4 regions of the Oceanotoga sp. genome follow, and region 3 is predicted to be linked to each of the others. Evidence: riboswitches for the same ligand, from Rfam matches in the RefSeq annotation. Region 3 holds a riboswitch; each other region holds the start of a gene.
The links. A riboswitch is a leader RNA that binds a small molecule or an ion and turns the genes downstream of it on or off. The one in region 3 is predicted to bind cobalamin.
Positions count from the first base shown of each region.

Region 1: it holds a riboswitch for cobalamin, as region 3 does, so the genes downstream of both, PWP28_RS03965 (ABC transporter substrate-binding protein) here and PWP28_RS02855 (YitT family protein) in region 3, are expected to answer to the same signal.
Region 2: it holds a riboswitch for cobalamin, as region 3 does, so the genes downstream of both, PWP28_RS09095 (precorrin-8X methylmutase) here and PWP28_RS02855 (YitT family protein) in region 3, are expected to answer to the same signal.
Region 4: it holds a riboswitch for cobalamin, as region 3 does, so the genes downstream of both, PWP28_RS06380 (ABC transporter substrate-binding protein) here and PWP28_RS02855 (YitT family protein) in region 3, are expected to answer to the same signal.

Region 1 is NZ_JASUSU010000009.1:15,258-20,789, forward strand. It holds gene PWP28_RS03955 (glycosyl hydrolase family 65 protein) at 1-1,288, shown strand, start outside; gene PWP28_RS03960 (mechanosensitive ion channel family protein) at 1,356-2,168, shown strand; cobalamin riboswitch at 2,261-2,392, shown strand; gene PWP28_RS03965 (ABC transporter substrate-binding protein) at 2,513-3,448, shown strand; gene PWP28_RS03970 (iron ABC transporter permease) at 3,445-4,497, shown strand; gene PWP28_RS03975 (ABC transporter ATP-binding protein) at 4,494-5,258, shown strand; gene PWP28_RS03980 (hypothetical protein) at 5,393-5,532, opposite strand, start outside.
Region 2 is NZ_JASUSU010000029.1:5,912-11,443, reverse strand. It holds gene feoB (ferrous iron transport protein B) at 1-582, opposite strand, end outside; gene PWP28_RS09120 (ferrous iron transport protein A) at 579-812, opposite strand; gene PWP28_RS09115 (FeoA family protein) at 855-1,073, opposite strand; gene PWP28_RS09110 (metal-dependent transcriptional regulator) at 1,075-1,503, opposite strand; gene PWP28_RS09105 (DtxR family transcriptional regulator) at 1,590-2,252, opposite strand; gene PWP28_RS09100 (cob(I)yrinic acid a,c-diamide adenosyltransferase) at 2,449-2,961, shown strand; cobalamin riboswitch at 2,970-3,140, shown strand; gene PWP28_RS09095 (precorrin-8X methylmutase) at 3,194-3,793, shown strand; gene cbiD (cobalt-precorrin-5B (C(1))-methyltransferase CbiD) at 3,795-4,907, shown strand; gene PWP28_RS09085 (SAM-dependent methyltransferase) at 4,867-5,532, shown strand, end outside.
Region 3 is NZ_JASUSU010000006.1:31,716-37,247, reverse strand. It holds gene PWP28_RS02865 (CoA-binding protein) at 1-564, opposite strand, end outside; gene PWP28_RS02860 (succinate--CoA ligase subunit beta) at 561-1,586, opposite strand; gene PWP28_RS02855 (YitT family protein) at 1,604-2,461, opposite strand; cobalamin riboswitch at 2,575-2,753, opposite strand; gene PWP28_RS02850 (anaerobic ribonucleoside-triphosphate reductase activating protein) at 2,824-3,462, opposite strand; gene PWP28_RS02845 (ribonucleoside triphosphate reductase) at 3,488-5,341, opposite strand.
Region 4 is NZ_JASUSU010000016.1:12,749-18,280, forward strand. It holds gene eno (phosphopyruvate hydratase) at 1-258, shown strand, start outside; gene PWP28_RS06370 (ABC transporter ATP-binding protein) at 288-1,061, opposite strand; gene PWP28_RS06375 (iron ABC transporter permease) at 1,058-2,080, opposite strand; gene PWP28_RS06380 (ABC transporter substrate-binding protein) at 2,077-2,958, opposite strand; cobalamin riboswitch at 3,050-3,173, opposite strand; gene PWP28_RS06385 (hypothetical protein) at 3,197-5,449, opposite strand; gene PWP28_RS06390 (ATP-binding protein) at 5,449-5,532, opposite strand, start outside.

The sequences.
Region 1 (5,532 bases), on a different contig from region 3:
TGGCGAAGGATATAAAGGCCATATATTTTGGGATACAGAAATATTTATGTTACCATTTTTTACATATACTTATCCAGAAATTGCAAGATCTCTATTACTCTATAGATTCAACACTTTAAAAGGTGCAAAAGAAAATGCAAAAAATAATGGTTATAATGGTGCACAATTCCCATGGGAATCAGCAGATATAGGCCTTGAAGAAACTCCAAAATGGGGAATAGACTATCTCGGTAATCCCGTAAGAATATGGACTGGAGATGAAGAATTTCATATAAGTTCAGATATAGCTCTTGCATATTGGCAATATTTCAAAGCAACAAATGATAAAGAGTTTATGGAAAATTATGGATATGAAATATTTATTGAAACCACAAAATTCTGGGAATCTCGATTAACTCACAATGAGGATAAAGATTATTATGAAATAAAAAAAGTAATAGGTCCTGACGAATTCCATGAACACGTAGACAATAATTTCTATACAAATTACCTCGCAAAATGGAATATAAAAAAATGTTGTGAAATAATAGAAAAATATAAAATAGAATCCCCTAAAAAATACGAAGATTTGATAAAAAAGACAAACATATCAGAAAAAAACATAAAAAACTGGAAAAATATTTATAAAAAAATATTTTTATCTTCAAAAAACGATATAATAGAGCAATTTGAAGGCTACTTCAATTTAAAAGATTATAAAATAAAAAAATATGATGAAAATGAAATGCCTTTATGGCCAGAAAACATAGAATTAGACAAACTAAATCAAACACAATTAATAAAACAACCAGATGTAATAATGTTATTATTAATTTTAGGTGAAGAATTCGAAGAAGAAATAAAAAGAAAAAACTATGAATATTATGAAAAAAGAACAATGCATAAATCTTCTTTAAGTCCATCTATGTATTCAATAATGGGTTTAAAAATTGGAGATACACATAATGCCTATAATTATTTTATAAAAACCATAATGACAGATATACAAGATAATCAAAAAAATACAGCACTTGGATTACATGCGGCTTCTACTGGCGGTTCATGGCAAAGTATAGTTTATGGATTTGGAGGATTTTCAATAGATAAAAATAATATTCCAAATTTTAATCCATGGATACCAAAAAAATGGAAAAGCCTAAATTACAAAATTAATTGGCAAAATAATATATTAAATATAAACATAACAGAAAATACAATAATTATAAATTCCGAAAGAGAAATTGAAATAAAAATTAAAAATAAACCTCACAAATTAAAAAAAGGTACAAATAAATTTTATTTAAATTAAAAAATCTCCCAAATTATTATATAATATATATGAATAAAAAAACATATATTATTAGGAGGGGATTAATATGAATGAAACAACCGCAGCAATAATAAGCTGGATTGTAAGAATTGGCATAAGTTTTATAATATTTATAGTGGCAAAAATGCTTTCTGGAATAATATATAAAACTATGCTGAAACTATCTGAAAAAAACTCAAAAATAAATCTTCAGTACAAAAAAACCATGAAAACACTTTTAGATATAGGATTATATACACTTGCAATCTTTATAATAGTCTCAGTTTTATTTAAAAATCTTGCACCTGTATTGGCTGGATTGGGTGCATCAAGTATAATAATAGGTTTTGCTATAAAAGAACCTTTTGAAAACTTAATATGTGGAATATTAATAATGGTAAACAAACTAATAATCGAAGGTGAAGCAGTCGAAATAAACGGAAACTCAGGTTCTATATCAGAAATAAAATTAAATCATGTCATATTAAAAACATGGGATGGAAAATTAATAAATATACCAAGTAAATCCGTTTGGTCATCAACAGTTACACATTTCTGGCCTGAAAACATAAGAAGAAATGAAATATCTGTTGGAGTAGCTTATGATACAGATTTAAACAAAGCCATGAAAATACTCGAAGAATCTGTAAACTCTTATGAAAAATTATATTCAGATGATTCTCATAAACCTATGATATTATTCACTGGTTATGGTTCTTCATCAATAGACTTCATAATAAGATATTGGGCAGAAAGAGAAAACTACATAACCTCAACAACAGAAATAGCAAAAATTATAAAAACAAAATTTGATGAAAATAATATAGAAATTCCTTTCAATCAATTAGATCTTCATATAAAAGATGGCAATATACAATAATCGGAGAGTTATCTCTCCGATTATTTTAATATTAATAATAAACACATTTCTTATTAACTATAAATTTGATATAATAATCTATGCATAAAAGTTAATAAACACTTATTTTTGGTAAAACTATTTGTTTTTCAAATGGGGAAGCTCGGTGAAAATCCGACACAGTCCCGCTACTGTAATGGCATAAAGCCTAAGTCAGATTACCAGCCAAAAATAAACAATATTACTTATATCACGAGGATGGTATGAGTGACATTATTAATTTAATAAGATTATTTAATGTCCCTACACCTCTTCTTGAAGGTGTTTTTTTATTTTTATGCTAAAAATATTATGAGAGGTGTTATATGAAAAAAACTTTAAGTCTAATTTTTTGTTTATTATTTTCAATTTTAGTATTAGCTTATGAACCAGTTACAGTCAATTTTACTCATCAAGGAAAAGATTATGAAATAACTTATACAAAATCTCCAGAACGTGCTGTAACTCTTTCACATTTCACAACAGAAATGTTTCTTGCTTTAAATCTTGAAGAAAAAATGGCTGGAACTGCATGGGCAGACAATGAAATATTACCAGAATTAAAAACAGCCTATGACAAAATACCAATACTTTCTGATAGATACCCTTCAAAAGAAATATTCTTATCTGTAAATCCAGATTTTGTTACTGGATGGCATTCAGCTTTAACAGATAAAAATGTAGGATCAGTGGAAACACTCATTCAAATGGATATAAAACCATTAATAATAAAATCAGTAGAACCAGATGCAACATTAGAAACAGTATACGAAGACTTTATAACAATAGGAAAAATATTTGATATAGAAGATAGAGCTCAAAAACTCGTAAAAAGTATGCAAAATGAAATAAATGATGTAAGAAAAAAAGTTCCATCAAATGTAAAAAAAGTAAAAGTATTGGCATATGACTCTGGAAAAGATTCAGCCTTTGTAGTGTGTTCTGGTCTTGGTGGTTCTTTAATACAAGAAGCCGGAGGTATAAATATATTTGGTAATATACAAAAAGCATATGCAAATGTATCTTGGGAAAAAGTAGCTCAATCAAATCCAGATATAGTATTAATAGTAGACTATGGAAGTACAACTTATGAACAAAAAGTACAATTCCTAAAAGAAAATCCCGCAACAAAAGATTTAGATGCAGTAAAAAACAATAAATTTGTAAAAATAGGTTTAGCCGATTTATCTCCTGGAATAAGAAATATTAATGCTATAACAACTATGACAAAAGGCTTCTATCCAGAGATTTTCAAAAAATGAAAATAAAAAATAGCACTTTTTTATTTTCCATAATGGCATTAATTTTAATAATCATACTATCAATAATCATAACAATAACTATAGGTCCAGTAAAAATAAATCCTTTAGATGTTTGGAAAATAATAATAAATAATACTTTTAACAAAGAAATATTTCAAATACAATGGGCAAAATCTATAGAAACAATAGTTTGGAATCTAAGACTCCCAAGAATTTTAATGGCTTTTATAACGGGAGCAACTCTTTCATTTGTTGGCGTTTTAATGCAGGCATTAACGAGAAACTCTTTAGCCAATCCTTATATTCTGGGAATATCTTCAGGAGCTTCTGCAGGAGCAGTTGCTTCCATAATACTCGGAATATTTGGTTTTTTAGGTTATTTAGGCCCCTCAATAGGGGCTTTTTTAGGGGCTATTTTATCTTCACTAATAGTTTTCAAAATAGCTCATTCTGGTTCTGGATATTCATCGAGCAAACTCGTTTTAACAGGAGTTGCAGTATCAGCCATGTTCTCATCATTGACAACTTTTATGGTATATACGGCAAAAGATTCTTCAAAATTAAGATCTGCAATGTTCTGGATGGTTGGAAGTGTTGGAGGAGCTAAATGGAATAATATTTTATTACCTTTTTTACTCTTGATAATATCTACAACAATAATGTATATATTCAATAAAGAACTCGATGGAATACTTATAGGAGAAGATACATCAAAAACTCTTGGAATAAACACTGAATTAATAAGAAAAATAATAATAATAATAAGCACATTATTAACTGGATTTATAGTATCTTTAACAGGAATCATTGGATTCATAGGATTGATAATACCGCATATTTCAAGACAAGCTGTAGGATCTACTCACAAAAAATTAATACCCTTTTCTATTCTAAGTGGAGGATTATTTTTAATATGGGCAGATACCTTCGCAAGAACTGCATTCACTCCCGAAGAAATACCTATAGGAGTTATAACTTCATTTTTGGGTGCTCCTTTCTTTTTATATCTATTAAGAAAAAACTCCTATTCATTTGGAGGCAAAAAATGATTAAATTAAAAATAGAAAACTTAAATTATAATATAAACAATAAAAAAATAATAGAAAATATAAACTTAAAAATAAAAGAAAAGAGTTTTGTAGGACTAATCGGACCAAATGGATGTGGAAAATCAACACTTTTAAAAAATATTTACAAAGTACTAACTCCAAGCAATGGAAAAATATATATAGAAGAAAAAAATATAAAAAATTTACCCTCAAAAAAATTCGCAAGAATTGTCTCAGTAGTCGCTCAAAATGATATAATTGATTTTGACTTTTCAATAAAAGATATAGTCCTCATGGGAAGATACTCTCATAAAAAATTATTTGAAAGTAATAAAAAAGAAGATGAAAAAATTGTAGATGAAGCATTAGAGATAGTTGGTTTAAAAGGCTATGAAGAAAGAAGTTTCTTCAGCTTATCTGGTGGTGAAAAACAAAGAGTTTTCATAGCAAGAGCTATAGTTCAACAAAGTGAGTTCATAATACTCGATGAACCAACAAATCATCTCGATATAAAATATCAAATTCAAATAATGAATATATTAAAATCATTAAATAAAACAACATTTTCAGCAATACATGATATGAATTTAGCAGCATATTATTGTAATTACTTAATAATAATGAAAGATGGGAAAATTTATAATATGGGAACTCCAGAAGAAGTTTTGACAGAAAAAATGTTTAAAGAAGTTTTTGAAGTAAATGCCAAAATAAATAAAAGTGAATACACTAAAAAATTAAACATCCATTATATCCCATGAATCTTTGAATCTGCGTATATCCCTCGTGAATCTGGGTACTGGAGATATTAAACAAAAAATGCATGGTTTCTATATCTTAGACTAACCATGCATTATTTATAATAATTTTTGTATTATATTTTCAAAAATATTGGCTACTGTTCGATATCATCTATAAAAAATACAGCATAATAATTTTCTTGTTCAACAAAAGTTATATGAATGGAATAATCAAATATTGAAACTTTATGATGATTTAAATAATTTCCTTTTAAAGATTTTTCAAAAGATAATA
Region 2 (5,532 bases), on a different contig from region 3:
AGATATATTTTTTTCTTGTTCAATAATATTATTTATCTGACTTAGGATATTTTCAAAACTCTCATCATAATTTAAATTCTCTGGATATTGAGGGCTTTTTAAAGATCCTTCAATCTGTTTCTTTAAATCTTCTAAACCAATTTTTTTATTTGCAGATGTTTTTACGATTGGAATTCCAAGTTCTTTTGATATTGAATTTATATCTATCTTTATCTGTCTTTTTTCAAGTTCATCACTCATATTAAAAACTAAAAGAGTGTTTTTTTGCATTTCCATGATCTCTGTAACTAAATACATATTTCTTTCAATATTAGTTTGATCTACAACAACTACTATTAAATCCGGATTATCTTTTATCAAAAAATCTCTTGCAATTCTTTCATCCATAGAATTAGCTGTAAGAGAATATGTTCCAGGAAGGTCTACTATTCTATATTCTTCATCATTATATTTAAGTTTTCCTTCTTTTTTTTCAACAGTAACTCCTGGCCAATTCCCTACATGTTGATGACTTCCAGTTAAAGCATTGAAAATTGTAGTTTTTCCACTGTTTGGATTACCACATAAAGCAACTGTTTTCATACTCTATCGCCTCCGGTTATCTCTATATATTTTGCTTCTTCTTTTCTAAGACTTAAAGAATAATTTCTTATCTTTATTTCTAAAGGATCTCCCAAAGGCGCTTTTCTCACGAGTAATATTTCTATTCCTGGTGTTAATCCCATTGCTAAAAGTCTTTGTCTGACTTTTAAATTTCCTTCAAGCTTTTTTATTTTGCCTGAATATCCTACTTCACATTCATCAAGAAACATTGTTAGTCCTCCCTAATTTTAAAAAAATAAAAAAATAATATTTTATATGTTTTTAACAAAAATCCTTTTAGCCATATTTTGACCTATTCCATATCTACTTCCATCCACCAATATAATTATAGGGCCTCCAAAATTCCCACTCAAAACTTCTATATTTTTTCCTTCTATTATTCCCATTTTTGCAAGTCTTCTTTTCATCATAAGACCTGAACTTATTTTTTCAACTATAAAATTTCCAATATTTGCAAATACTAAAGGCATTTTATTCCTCCTTTAAATTGATAGATTTCAAATGCTTTTGAAACTCGATTTTATAATTTTCATTTTCTTCAAAAAAAGATTCTAATAATTCTATAGAATTTAAAAAATTTTTTGAGTTTATATGCTCTATTTTACAAGAAACTTCATCCGCCTCTTTTTCACTAAAATTTAAAAAATCCAACAAAAATTTATTCATTATATATTTTCTTTTATACAATTTTGAAGCTTTAATTATGCCTTTTTGAGTTAAATTTATATGACTATGTTTTATATACTCTATATAGTCATACGATTCAAGTCTTTTCAAGGCACTTATAACGGAAGAATGTTTCACTTCCGCTTCATTAGTTATGTCTCTAACTTGTATTATTTTATTTTGTAAATATAGCTTGTATATAGCTATTAAATAATGTTCAAGATTTTCAGTCATCAATTTAATCTTCCTTTTGTAGTTAGTTCTACATTATTTTACCACCTTTAATTTACTTTGTCAATAAAAAAAATAGACTTTTCAGTCTATTTTTCTAAAATAATATTTTCAGCTTCGGTTTTTCTTATTGCAACATTATAGCCTCTTATAAGTACTTCAATCGGATCTCCTAAGGGGGCTTTTCTCAATAATTCTACGTCTATTCCAGAGGTTATTCCCATTACCATTAATCGTCTTTTTATTGCCTCATTACCTCTAACTTCAAGAACTTTTGCTTTTTCTCCAACTTTTAAATCTTTTAAAGTTTTTTCAAAAGTGCTTGATTTATCTTTATAATTAGTAATATACTGCTTATATTTATTTTTTATTTCTGTATTGCTTTCTATAAAATTTCTTAGAATATCCATAGATTGAATGAGCTTTTCAGACTTTATATGTTCCATTTTACATGATAATTCTTCTGCTTCAAAAGGGGATATGTCCAAAACATTCATCAAGAAACTTCTTATAGTCATTCTGTTTTTATATATTTTTTGAGCTTCTATTATTCCGGGTTGAGTTAATTTTACATAACCTCTTTTTTCATAAGTAACAAAAGAAATACTTTTTAATTTTTTTATTGCGTCTATGGCAGAAGTATGTTTTACAGACATCAATTCTGTAATGTCTTTAACTCTTGCAATGTTGTTTTCAAGTTGTGCTTCATATATAGCAAGCAAATAATTTTCAAGACTCTCTGATAATTCCATATAAATCACTTCCTATTGTAGTTTTTCCTACTTAATTCTACCATATATATTTGTATAAGTCAAGCTTATGTTAAAAAATAAATTCATTTTTTTACATAAATTAATTATATCAAAAAATATTTTTCCCCTTTGACAAATTATTAACTTTTTGGTATTATTTTATAGCTTAAATTATTAATATATTGGGGGTATAATTATGAAAAATGGAATGATTCATGTTTATACCGGCAATGGAAAAGGAAAGACTACAGCTGCTTTTGGTGTTGTATTGAGAAGCATTTTATCGAATAAAGAAGTTTTTGTAGCTCAATTTGTAAAAAATAGGGACTCATCAGAGTTGTCAATTTCTAATTATTTTGATAATATTGATATTGTACAGTATGGAGAAGGATTTTTTATAAGAAGATCTCCAGAAACAAAAGATATAAATGCTGCAAAAAAAGCACTTGCCGATGTAAAAGAAAAAATTATTTCTCAAAAATATGATTTAATAGTCATGGATGAAATAAATATCGCTATTAAATTTAATCTTTTAACAGCCGAAGAAGTTTTAGATGCTATAAATAGTAATGGAAAAACAGAAATAATTTTGACTGGAAGATGGGCTGATGAAAAAATAATAGAAAGAGCCGATCTTGTAACTGAAATGAAAGAGATAAAACATTATTATTCAAAAGGTGTTTTATCCAGAAAAGGTATAGATAAATAGGTAAAATTTAATATATAAACTTTTAAGGTGTATAACAGGGAATTAGGTGAAAATCCTAAGCGGCCCAGCCACCGTATGCAGGGATGAAAATCATAAATGCCACTGGTTTTTAACTGGGAAGGCTTGATTAGTAAAATGATCTGTAAGTCGGGAGACCTACCTTTTAAGTTCGTAACTTTGCTTTTTCTTGGTGTGAAAAGCAAGGATTTTTGTTATGGGAGTTGGTATACAAATGCATAACTATATTGTAAATCCTAAAAATATCGAAAAAAGAAGCTTTGAAATAATTACAGAAGCTTTAGGAGAAAAACTAAACGATGTAGACCCTATAAAATCAAATGTAATAAAAAGGGTCATTCACACCACAGGAAATCTTGATATGTGGAACAAGCTTTATTTTTCTGAAGATTATTTTGATTTTTTTAAAAGAAAAATTCAAAATAAGAAAATTTACACAGATGTAAATATGATAAAAAGCGGTTTATCAAAGAATTTTGTAAAAAATTTAAATATAGACTGTTTTATTAGCGATGAAGCTATATCGAAGAAATCTAAATTAACTGGCATATCGAGAGCCTATTTATCTATGGAGAAAGCACTTGAAATGGAAGATGGTATTTTTATTGTTGGAAATGCACCTACTGCACTTTTTAAGTTGCTTGAATCCAAAAAGAAACTTTTTATTATTGGAGTTCCAGTAGGCTTTGTAGGAGCGGCAGAAAGCAAAGAAGCTTTAATGAAATCACAACACAGTTTTATTACATTACCAGGAAATATGGGTGGTTCTACAATAGCTGTAGCCATTTTTAATGCTTTAATAAGGTCTTTATAAAATGGAATGGTATGTAAATGTAAATGGTAAAAAATTAAAACGTGGTTTCACAACTGGCACTGCAGCCACTGCGGCTTTAAAAGCCTCTGTTCTTTTTAATAAGTATAATATAAAACCAGACAATGTAAATATAGAATTACCTAATGGAGAATTAATAAATATTCCAATATATAAATATGAAATTATTTCAGGTTTAAAATATGCTTTTGTAAAGAAAGATGCCGGTGATGATGCCGATATAACAAATCAATGTTTGATTTATTGTTCCTTTAAATATGAAAATTTAAATAATATAATTTTTGATTCTTATGAAGGAGTAGGAAAGATCACCAAAGATGGACTCGATATAAGCAAAGGAGAATTTGCTATTAATCCAATTCCTCGTGAGATGATGAAAAAAGTTTTAAATGAAGAGAATATTAAGAATGGCAGAGTTATAGTAAATGTAAAAAATGGTGAGATTCTCGCAAAAAAAACCTTAAACGAAAATCTTGGCATAATTGATGGAATATCCATTTTAGGAACTACTGGAATTGTTGAACCTATGAATGAAAACGCATGGAAAGAATCTTTGATCCCTCATATTAGCATTGTTTCAAAACAATTCGATACAATTACTTTATTATTAGGTGGAAAAGGGCTTTCAATATATAAAAAATATTCTTTTTTTAAAGAGGATTATATATTATGTGGAAATCATATCGGTTATTCTATAGAAAAATCATTGGAAATGGGTATTAAAAAAATACATATACTTGGTAGTTTTCAAAAATTAATAAAACTTGCCGGTTTAAATCTTAATACAGACAGTAGGTATACAGATTCAAAAAATGAATTATTAGCCCTTTTATATATTTTGTTTACTGAAAAATATGACAAAGAGGTCATTGACAAAATACTTAATTTAAAAACTATTTATAATTTTTTGGATATTTTAAAGAATAATGATATAAATATCAAAAAATTTTTTATATTTGTGTCTGAATATATATCCCATAAATTAAGTAATAAATTCAATGCCGAATTTGTTATTTCTTTATGTGATAAAACTCAGATAATTTCACATAGAGGAGATGAGCAAAATTATTTATATTTTAGGAACACAGATCAATAAAATTGAAAATTTAACTCAAAAACAACTCGAAATAATAAAAAAAGCCGATTTTTTTGCTGGTTTTAATTTTTCTTTGGGTATGTCTAAGGAATTAAATCCAAATGCAAAATATCATGTAATGGATATATATAGTTCATTAAAAGATGAAAATGTAATTGACTTAATATCTCAGATGAAAACATTTAAAACTTCTGTTTTAATGGTTTCTGGAAACCCTTTAATGTTTTCATATTCAAAAAGAATTATGGATAAACTTTCAAAAAATGAATATGAAGTTTTAATTTCACCATCTTCAATAAATTATTTATGCCAAAAGGCTAAATATCCTATGAATAGTGTTCGCTATATAAGTGGTCATAATTCACATAATCTTCGAAAAACTTATAATGATGTCCTTAAAACATTGAATGATAATCATCAAATTGCATATTTTGTAAAAAATAAAAAAGATTATGATTCTTTATTTAATATATTAAAAAATATAAAAGTAGACATAGTAGCTGGATTTGAACTCGGTACAAAAAATGAAGAAATATTTGAGTTTAAATCAAATACGCCTATAGATTTCAAAAAAGGACGTTGGATTCTTCTTCTAATACCTCAAGAAAATGATTTTATAAATTTA
Region 3 (5,532 bases):
AGCTTCTTTCAATCCAGTTCCTATTATCATATCTCCACCTAATCCAATCCCTATGCTTATACCTGTTGAATTATTTGAAAGATAATCTGCAATTTCATACATCAAAGTACCACTTTTTGATATTATAGCTATATCTCCCTTTTTAAAAGCTTTTTCTGGCATTATACCTATTTTAGATCTTTCTGGAAGTATTATACCTGGACAATTCGGTCCTATTATTAAAACTTTATTTTCATCTGCTTTAGACTTTATTATAAGCATATCATGAACTGGTACATGTTCAGTTATTATTATTATCTTTTTTATACCACTTTCTATAGCTTCTAAAACAGCTGATTTTACATTTTTAGCTGGAATAAAAATTATTGATGTATCAGCATTATATTTTTCAACAGCTTCTTTCATAGTTTTTAATACAGGAATGTCATACACTTCATCTATGAGATCATTTTTTGAAACACCACATACTATATTAGTTCCATATTCTTTCATTTTTTTTGTATGAAATTGTCCATATTTTCCCGTTATTCCTTGAACACATACTCTTTCTTTTCCATTTATCATATTTCCAACTCCCTTAAATATCCTTTTAAAGCCTTTATCATAGTATCCATATCTTCATAATTTTTCAAATTATTCTCAGAGAGTATTTCATTTCCTTTTTCTTCATTAGTACCTGTAAGCCTTATAAAAAGTTTTATATCTTCGTTTTTTTTCTCAAATTCTACTATAGATTGAGCTATTATATCGCATTGAGTTATTCCACCAAATATATTCATAACTATATTTTTTATTCCTTTATCTTTTAAAAGATTTAAAGCCTTTAATGTAGTTTCTTTATCTGCTCCACCACCTATATCTAAAAAATTGGCTGGTTTTAATCCATAATTGCTAACAGTATCCATAGTAGCCATTACTATTCCAGCACCACATCCTATAACCCCTATATCTCCTTCTAATTCTACATAGTGAAAATTATAATCTGTTTTTTCAAGAAATCTTTGAGACCATTTCTGTCTATATATTGCATTATCATCAACATGCATAACACAATCGAGTGCATAAATTTCATCATCTTGTGTTTCAACTATCGGGTTTATTTCTAATAATGTTAAATCTTTCTCTATAAAGAGATTATATAAATTAGGCATTATTTCTTTTATTTTTCTCGGTGCTTTAAGAAATACTTCATTATAAGTACCTTTTATTATATTTTCTGAACTCTCTATTTCTATACCACCATCATAAGAAAATACCCATTTTATATCTCTATCTTCTCTGTCTATTAAAATAGATATATAATATTCTTTTTTTATATTTATAAGTTCTTCAACGAGTATTCCATAAGGAAGTTCTCCTTTTATTTCTTTATTTTGAAGTTCATTTATAGTATTTGTATATTCATCTTCTTTTTTTATAAATAATACACCACCAGCTTTCATCCTTCCACCAACTAAAACTTGAGATTTTGCAACACTGGGTATCAATCTTTTTTCGGGAATTTTATCTATTATTAATTGAGATTGTGGGATATTTATACCATATTCCCTCAAAAGTTTCTTTCCTGTAAATTCATGAATTTTCATCATTTACCTCCTTATTTTTATATAAAGTTATGAAAATTTTTAAATCCATAACCTATTACATCAAGAGTTTCTTGTATTATTATAAATGCTTTTGGATCTATTTTTTGAATTTTTCTAACTATATCACCCCTTTGTTTTTTATTAACTGCAACATATATAAAATTTTTTTCTTGATTGGTATAAGCACCTTGAGCCTTTATTATAGATGCTCCTCTATCAAGATTATTTAATATATAATTTATTATTTCATCTGTATTTTCAGAAATTATTGTCAATATATTACTTGTATTCATGCTCTTCATAACAAAATCTACAGTAAGTCCGTTAAATACTACAGAAACTATTGAATACATTCCAACTCTCAAATCATATACAGTACCAGCAGCAATACCTGTTATTAAGTCTAATAATAAAAGTGATATTCCAAGTGGCAATCCTGTATATTTATTCATTATTCTTGCAAGTATATCAGTTCCACCAGTCGAAGAATTAACAGAAAATGCTATTCCCATTCCAATGGCTGATATTATAACTCCAAAAAAAACTGCTAAAAACATATCATCACCATTATATTTTGGAAATGGAACGATTCTATCTAAAAAATCCACAAAAAAGTTTAATAAAAATGTACAAAAAATGCTTCTGAACCCAAACTCTTTTCCAATAAAAATAAAAGCTATTGAAAATAAAACTATATTAACACCATACATCAAAATCCCTACTGGAATATTTGTAAATCCATTTATAACTATTGCTATTCCATTTGCACCTCCTGCTGCTATATTGTATGGCATTAAAAAAGATACTAATCCAACAGCTGTTAAAAAAACTCCAATAATCGATAATGTATACTCCTTGATAATCCGTTTATTCATCCTATATCCTCCCCAAAAAAAAATTCTTTCTCTCCATTCCGAAAAATGGCAAGAAAGAATTATTGTATTTTTAAATATACAATTATTTTTCTTACTTTCCAATCCCGGAGAAAGCACAGAATAAATTTTTAGGTAGTTCTTCTGACTTACAGCATCAAACCTAATCGTTCCCCTTCCCGAATAATATCAGTGGTTTATGGAACTTTCGTATCTGCTCACAGCGGCCGGACCGTTTTGGCTTTTCACCAAATTCTCTATTAAGACTTCCGTCACCTAAAAAAATTTATTTAATTTTACGAATATATTCTATCATAAAGTATACATTTTAAAAAAACGAGATAAAACGGTATTTAATACCAGTTTTATCTCATTATTAGCTTATCTGTGTTTATAGTTTCATTTTTTTCAATATTATAAATTTCTGTAGATTTTGCATTTGTTATATAACCTTTTTCAGAATTTAAAAGAAAATTTTCAAAAAATTCTATATCTTTTTCATCGGATAATCCTGGAACATAAGTCATTCTAAATTCATAATCAATATCAGAATTTCTCAACATCCAAACGCTTTGATATACCTGTTCCCAATAATTTTTTACAGCTGTGAGATCGCTATATTTATTTGGCTTCGATTTTATATCCATAGCAACATAATCTATATTTTTTGATTTAATAATTTTACTCAAAAGTTTTGGATTACTACCATTTGTATCTAATTTTATATAAAAATTAAATTTATTTTTTATATCCCTTATACTTTCATATAACTGTTCATATATAGTAGGTTCTCCTCCACTTATACAGAGGGCTTCTACTCTCTTTTTAGATTTATTTAAATATTTATGAAGTTGTTCTTCATCTATATAATTTTTTTCTTTTTCAAAAGCTATTTTCCAATTATGACACCATGGACATCTAAAGTTGCATCCTGAAGTATAAAGAACTGAACATATTTTTTTAGGATAATCTACAAAACTAAAAGATCTATATCCACAATACATATGAATTCCTCCAATATTTGAAACACTATATGGTATACTGCTTTCTTTCAACATATTCTTTTTGTTTACCTTTATTCCAAGCTTGAACAGGTCTATAATAACCAACTACTCTTGAATAAACTTCAGACTTCTCTCCACATATAGGACATTCAAAATGTTCTCCAGAAATATATCCATGATTTTTACATATAGAAAATGTTGGTGTTATACTCATATAAGGTAATGTATGATTTTCAAATGATTTTTTTATAAATTCTTTTAAAACATCTCTATCTGTTATTTTTTCTCCAACAAATATATGTAAAACTGTTCCACCAGTCCATTTATCTTGAAGACCTTCCTGATGTTCTAATAAGTCAAAAGGATCTTCAAAAAATTTCACAGGAGGGTGTACTGAATTTGTATAATAATTAGTATCTTCATCACCAGATTGTATTATATCTGCACCAAATTCTTTAAAATCAAGATTTGCAAGTCTATAGCTCGTACCTTCTGCTGGTGAAGCTTCAAGATTATAAAGATTCCCCGTCTCTTTATTATATTCTTCAAGTTTTTTTAACATATAGTCCATAATTTTTTGTGCAAAAATCTTACCTTCTGGGTTCAATATCCCATCTTCAATACCAAAATTTAATAAACCTTCATGCATTCCAACAAAACCTATCGTAGAAAAATGATTTGCCCAGTACTGACCAGTGAGTTTATAAACTCCATCGAGATAAACTTTAGTATATGGGTAAAGTCCACTTTTTGTCCATTGTTCAACATTAATCCTTTTTATTTCAAGTGATTCTTTAGCAATATTCATAGTATCATCTAAAAGTTCAAAGAATTTTTTCTCTTCTCCATTTGATAAAAACATCAACCTTGGAATATTTAGAGTTACCACACCTATAGATCCTGTAAGAGGGTTAGATGCAAATAATCCACCCCTTCTTTTAACTTCATCTGCTTGTTCTTCATCTTTTGTATCATTCACGAAGCCAAAAGAAAGTTGTTCCATATGTTCTTTAACATCTTTATTTGAAAGTTTCAACCTACAACACATACTTCTCGCATCTTCGGGGCTCATATCTGAATTTACATAATTTGAAAAATACGGGGTACCATATTTCATAGTCATATCCATTATCATATTTGAAACTTCATCATCCCATGAAAAGTCTTTTGTTATATTATATGTTGGTATAGGAAATGAAAAAGGTCTTCCATCATAATCGCCTTTCATCATAACTTCTATAAATGCTTTATTGAGCATATTCATTTCAGTTTGAAACTCTTCATATGTTTTATCTTTCTCTTTACCACCTATTATTACTTTTTTATTTTTATAAGTATTTGGTACAAATATATCAAGAGTTATATTGCTAAATGGTGATTGAAATCCAACTCTTGTAGGCACATTCATATTGAATATGAATTCCTGCATACTTTGATAAACTTCTTCATATTTTAATGAATCATAATATATGAAAGGTGCCAAAAGCGTATCAAAATTTGAAAAGGCCACAGCTCCAGCAGCTTCCCCTTGCATTGTATATAAAAAATTGACTATTTGCATTAAAGCAGTTCTCAAATGATTTGCAGGGCCAGAAGCAACTTTATTTTCAACTCCATTGAAACCTTTTCTTAAAAGCTCTTCAAGATCCCAGCCTACACAATAACTCGATAAAGATCCAAGATCATGTATATGCATATTTCCTCTTTTATGATAATCTTTAATTTTAGAATTATAATTATCATAAACTTCTTCTAACCAGTAATTCTTTATTATTTCCTGATGAATATGATTATTTAATCCTTGTAAAGAATATTGCATATTAGAATTTTCTTTTACTTTCCAATCACTTTGATTCAAATAATTATTTATTATATCCATATTAACCCTCCTAAAAAAACATCAAAAAAATAAAAGCATTATTTAATAAAATAAGTTTTATAAAATAATACTTCCAATTAACTATAAGTAGTATGATTTATTTTTCTTGAATTAATTATACTATATATAATGTTTTTTTTCAAATTTTACCTTTTCAACACTAAATATTGATACATACACAAGTATAGGTT
Region 4 (5,532 bases), on a different contig from region 3:
TTAACAGAAACTTTTGATGCAATAGAATTAGCTAAAAAATATAATATGACAAATGTAATTTCTCATAGATCTGGAGAATCAGAAGATACATTCATAGCAGATCTTTGTGTAGCAACAAATGCAGGATTTATAAAAACAGGTTCTTTATCAAGAACAGATAGAATTGCTAAGTATAATCAATTATTAAGAATAGAAGAAGAATTGGGTTCTGTTGCTCAATTTAAAGGTTTAGATTCTTTTTATTCAATAGATAAATAAACAATTCCCCCTATAAAAAGGGGGTTTTTTTATTGAAAAATTACTTGAGGTATTTTATATTTAGGATGAATTATGATTTCAGCTTTAAAATTATATATATCTTCTATTATTTTTTTTGTTATAACTTCATTTGGTGTTCCATCTTTTATTATTTTTCCATCTTTCATTATTAATATTCTATTAGAATAAAGACTTGCAAGATTTATATCATGAAATACAGATAATATAGTTAAATTTTCTTTTTGACTTAAATTTTTTATTATATTTAAAAGATACTGTGTATGACCAGGATCGAGATGAGAAGAAAATTCATCTAAAAGGAGTATTTTAGATTTTTGAGCAAAAGCTCTTGCTACCATGACTCTTTGTTTTTCGCCACCAGATAAATTAGAAAAACTTTTTTCTTTAAATTTATAAGTATCTGTTTTTTTCATGGAATTGGATATTATGTTTTCATCTTCTTTATTTTCTGTAAAAAAATCAAATTTTTTTGAATAAGGTAATCTGGAAGTTTCCACAATACTTTTAACAGAATAATCAAAAATAGTGTTAAATTCTTGAGGAACAACGGCTATCAATTTTGAAAGTTCTTTCAAATTTAAGGATTTTAAATTTTTAGAGTCTATAAATATATTTCCATATTTTAAAGGAAGAATTTTAGATATTAATTTTATTAAAGTTGATTTTCCAGCCCCATTAGGTCCAATTATTGATACAATTTCTCCGTTTTTTATATGAAGATTTTTAATATCTAAATTGAATCCATTTCCATAATTAAATTTTATATTATTTATTTGAATCATAATTTTTTCCCTCTTTTTTTCATAACATATATAAATAAAGGCGCTCCGATTATAGAAGTTATTATTCCTATTGGAAGTTCGGAAGGAGCAAAAATTGTTCTGGATATAAAATCACTTATAGTTAAAAAAATTCCACCCGATAATATAGATATTAAACTAGAAATTAATGAATATGGTCCTTTAATTTTTCTTACAAGATGTGGTATTATTAATCCAACAAACCCTATTATTCCAGATTTTGAAACAGCTATAGATACAGCAAATATATTTGTTAAAATTAGTATCATTTTTATTTTTTCTGGATTTACACCAGAATATATTGCCATATCATCACCCATAGATAAAACATTTAATTCTTTATTATAAATTATTATTACGATAGTTTGTATTAATAATACTACAGTCAATATAAATATATCTTCCCATGTAATAGAAGCTGTACTTCCCATGAGCCATATATTTACATGTATTAAATTTCTCCAAAACATTACTGTTATTAATGTTGTAAATGCATTGAACAAAAAACTAACTATTACACCACTTAATATTAAAGATAATACGGGAAATTTTTTCCCTTCTTTTGCCAACATAAATACTATGATTGCAGATATTATAGAAAATATGAAAGAAAAAGTTTCTAATCCAAAAAATAAATGTAATCCTAATATACCAGATAAAGCCGTATAAATTACAGCTCCAAAAGAGGCTCCAGAAGATATTCCAAGTATATAAGGGTCTGCAAGAGGATTTTGAATTATTAACTGTAATATATTTCCAGATAAAGCTAAAATACCTCCAATTATAAAACTACCTAAAATTCTTGGTAATCTCAAATCCATAATGAGTAATTTATATGTAGAATTTTCTTGATTAAGGAATAATGTTTTTATTACTTCTTTTAATGGAATATTTACACTTCCCAAAGAAGTAAAAATTATTATAGATATAAAACTTATTATCAAAAGAATAAACAGGAGAGGTATAATCCTCTTCCTGTTTTTAATTTTTTTTATAGTCATTTTGACTCCTTTATTATTTCATATATTGATTCTAATGCTTCTATTAATGAAGGTGATGCTTGTGAAGCTTTATCATTATTAATTGAAAATATTTTGTTGTTTTTAACAGCATTTACATTTTTAAATTGAGAAGCTGATTTTAAAGTTTCAATTCCAGAATTATCTCCCATAAAATAAGAAGGAACAATAATTATATCTGGATTTTTAGAAACTATAAATTCTGGGCCAACAGAAAGCCAACCATTATTTCCAGTATATGGTGAAGCAACATTTAAACTACCAGCGATTGATAGTAATTCATTCATAAAAGAACCTGTTCCACTTGTCCAAATTGATGAAATATTTTGACTTGAAATCATTGCATACATAACAGTTGGTCTTTCTGACCAAGTAGATGTTTCTTTAGAAATATTAAGCATTCTTTCTCTTAAATTTTTTGATAATTTTATTGCTTGTTCTTTTTTATCAATTATAGTTCCTATTAAAACTGTGTCTCTTATTATATCATTTATGGATAATGGGTTTATAACTATAGTTTTTATATTATATTTTTCTAATCTTTCAAGTTCTTTTTCTTGGAATCCACCAGATATAAATACAATATCGGGATTTAAGCTTATTATTTTTTCAAGATTCAAAGGTGTCATATTTCCTATTTTTTCAGCTTCAATGTTATTATCCCAATCAGTAACGCCTACAACAAGATCTTCTGCATTTAAATGTTTCAAATAATCAGATACAGCTGGTGCAGCAGAAATTATTCTCTTAATATCTTGGTCTATTTTTACAGGTCTTCCAAGATCATCTATTATTGTAAATGATGATAAAGCTATAATTCCTACTAATAACAATAGAACAATACTCAATGCTTTTTTCATTTTTGCTACCTCCCGTAATAATTACGCCAAGGTAAAAACTAACTCCAAACACTTTGGCGCGAAGTGCTTGAATTTTTAAAAATTATAAATAAAGTATCCCGACTTATGAGTTATATCCTCCAAATTACCCTTCCCGATTTTTTAATCAGTGGTATGTAATTTTTTGTCCTCAATCACGGTGGCGCGACCGTATTAGATTTTCACTAATTTCCTTTATTTATTATTTATATATTTTTTTTTAAAATACTTGACCAAATCCAAATTCAAATTTTCCTTTTAAATTTTTGTCCCAACCATATTCAAATCTGATTTGACCCAGTAAAGGAATGTTAAATTTTAAACCAGTTCCAAAAGACCAAATATTATCATTCAATATATTATTTAAATTATTTGAAGTATTTCCATTATCATAAAAAGCATATATATCAATCGGTACTGGATTTTTTAATAGTTCATAAGCTAACTCAGTATTAAATAAATACATATTATTACCTTGTTTAGAAGATAAACTATATCTTCTTACACTATTCATTCCGCCAACTGAATAATTGAATAAGGAATAAGGATCATTAGAGAATCCGATTTTTAATCTTGTTCCAAAAGTAAATTTATAGAAACTTGTAAAATATTTACCTTCTAAAGTATTACCAGTATAATATTGATCTGTGTTATTTAGATTTAATCCTCCAAAAACTCTTGTTGAAAAATATTCTCCCGAATAAGGTCTATATGGATTATCTAATCTGTTTAATTTGTAACCAATACCAGTAGAAAGTCTTTTTATATCATTTGATTTTAATTTTTGATAATAGTCATAGGATAAATCGGTTGTTATATATGAAAAATCTGAAAATTTGAATGAAGGTGAAATAGAAAATGATAAATTATTTGTTATAGAAGCACCTAAAGTTTCTACATATTCACCATTTGGTACTGTTAGATATGATGTGCTTAATCCAAGATCTATATCTGTTTTAAAGATTTTTGATACATTATAATTTAATCCGAATTTATATTTATTATTCAAAGGATTTAATTCAGTGTTTAGTCCAAAAGTTTGACCATAACCGAAAGGATTTGGAATATAAAAACTTAAAGTTCCTGCAAATCCATAATACCAATCTTTTACATCTGGCATAGACCAAGTTAATCCACCAGCTATCTTAACAGCATTTGTTCTTTCATGTGGATGAATCTCAAAGTCAACAGAATCTTCTGACATTGAAATAGGGTTTATATCAACACTTTGGAAAAAACCTGTTCCAGTGAATGCTCTATAGGTATCTTGTAATTTATTTAGATTTACAACTTCATCTTTTTTTAATTTTATTAAATCATCTATTATATAATCTTGGGTTTTTGCCGTAGCATCTTTTGTTATTTTTATATTACCTACTTTTTTCTCATTAAAATTATATATTAAATCATTATTTTTGTCTATATTTACTTTTGTATCAACAAATAAGAATCCTTCTTGTGTATATAATTTATTTATTACATCTAAAGATTTTAAAATATCTAAATTAGAAACAGTTGAGTTTTCTGTTATTATTTCTGATACCTTTTCATTTAATCTAAAACTTTCGATAGAATCATTACCATTATACTTTATTTTATTTATTTTGGTATTATCATCTATAACTCTTCTTAATTTTCCATCTAGTACAAGATTTAATTCTCCACCCAAGGATTCTTCTATATCTACGGGTTCCCATTTTATAGAAGTTTCTTCACTAAAATAAGGTAATGAAGCTATAGAAGACATCAAACCCTGTAATTTTTTTATATCTGGATATGATTCTTTTAATTTTGGCCTAAACAGGAAAAATTTATTTTCATAGTCTTTTCTAAATTTAAAATTTAGATCTTTCTTTACTTTTTCTTTATCTAATTGGGCATATTCGCCTTCTAATTTCAAATCCCAGAGTTTATATTCATTTATTATGAATAATAAAGTATTTTCATCATATTTGTTATTGTTAATTTCTGTTGCTTCAAGTGTTACTTTATCACCTAATAATTTAATATTAGAACTTATTTCTATAGTACTATAATCATTATTCGTATAATATAAATTTATGGAATTGAGTGCTTTTTGAAAGTCATATACATTTAAAGGAATATCTGTTTTTAAATTTAAATAATCTTTTAAATCTTTTTTATCGACAAATCCATCACCATATACTTCTATTTCAATATTTTTGACTATTGGATTTGGATTTATTATTAATTTTAAATTTCCATTTTCTTCGTCTAATTCATAAGAAAGCGAATTGAAAAAGCCGAGATTATTTACTTGTTTCATTGCTAATTTTATGTCTATATCTCCAACATAATTTCCGATTTTTATATCATAATTATTCATAATATTATTTATATCTGTAGCAGCATAAGATATATCTGTACTATACTCTATTGAATTGAGTTTTGTTATTGAGAATGAAAGAGTCAATAAAGATAATATAAAGATCATTAGAATTGATTTTTTCATTAAAATCCTCCTTTTAATTCTTTTTCTAAATTATAAATATTTTGTTTTATCTGTAACATAAATTTAGGAGTATCATATATATT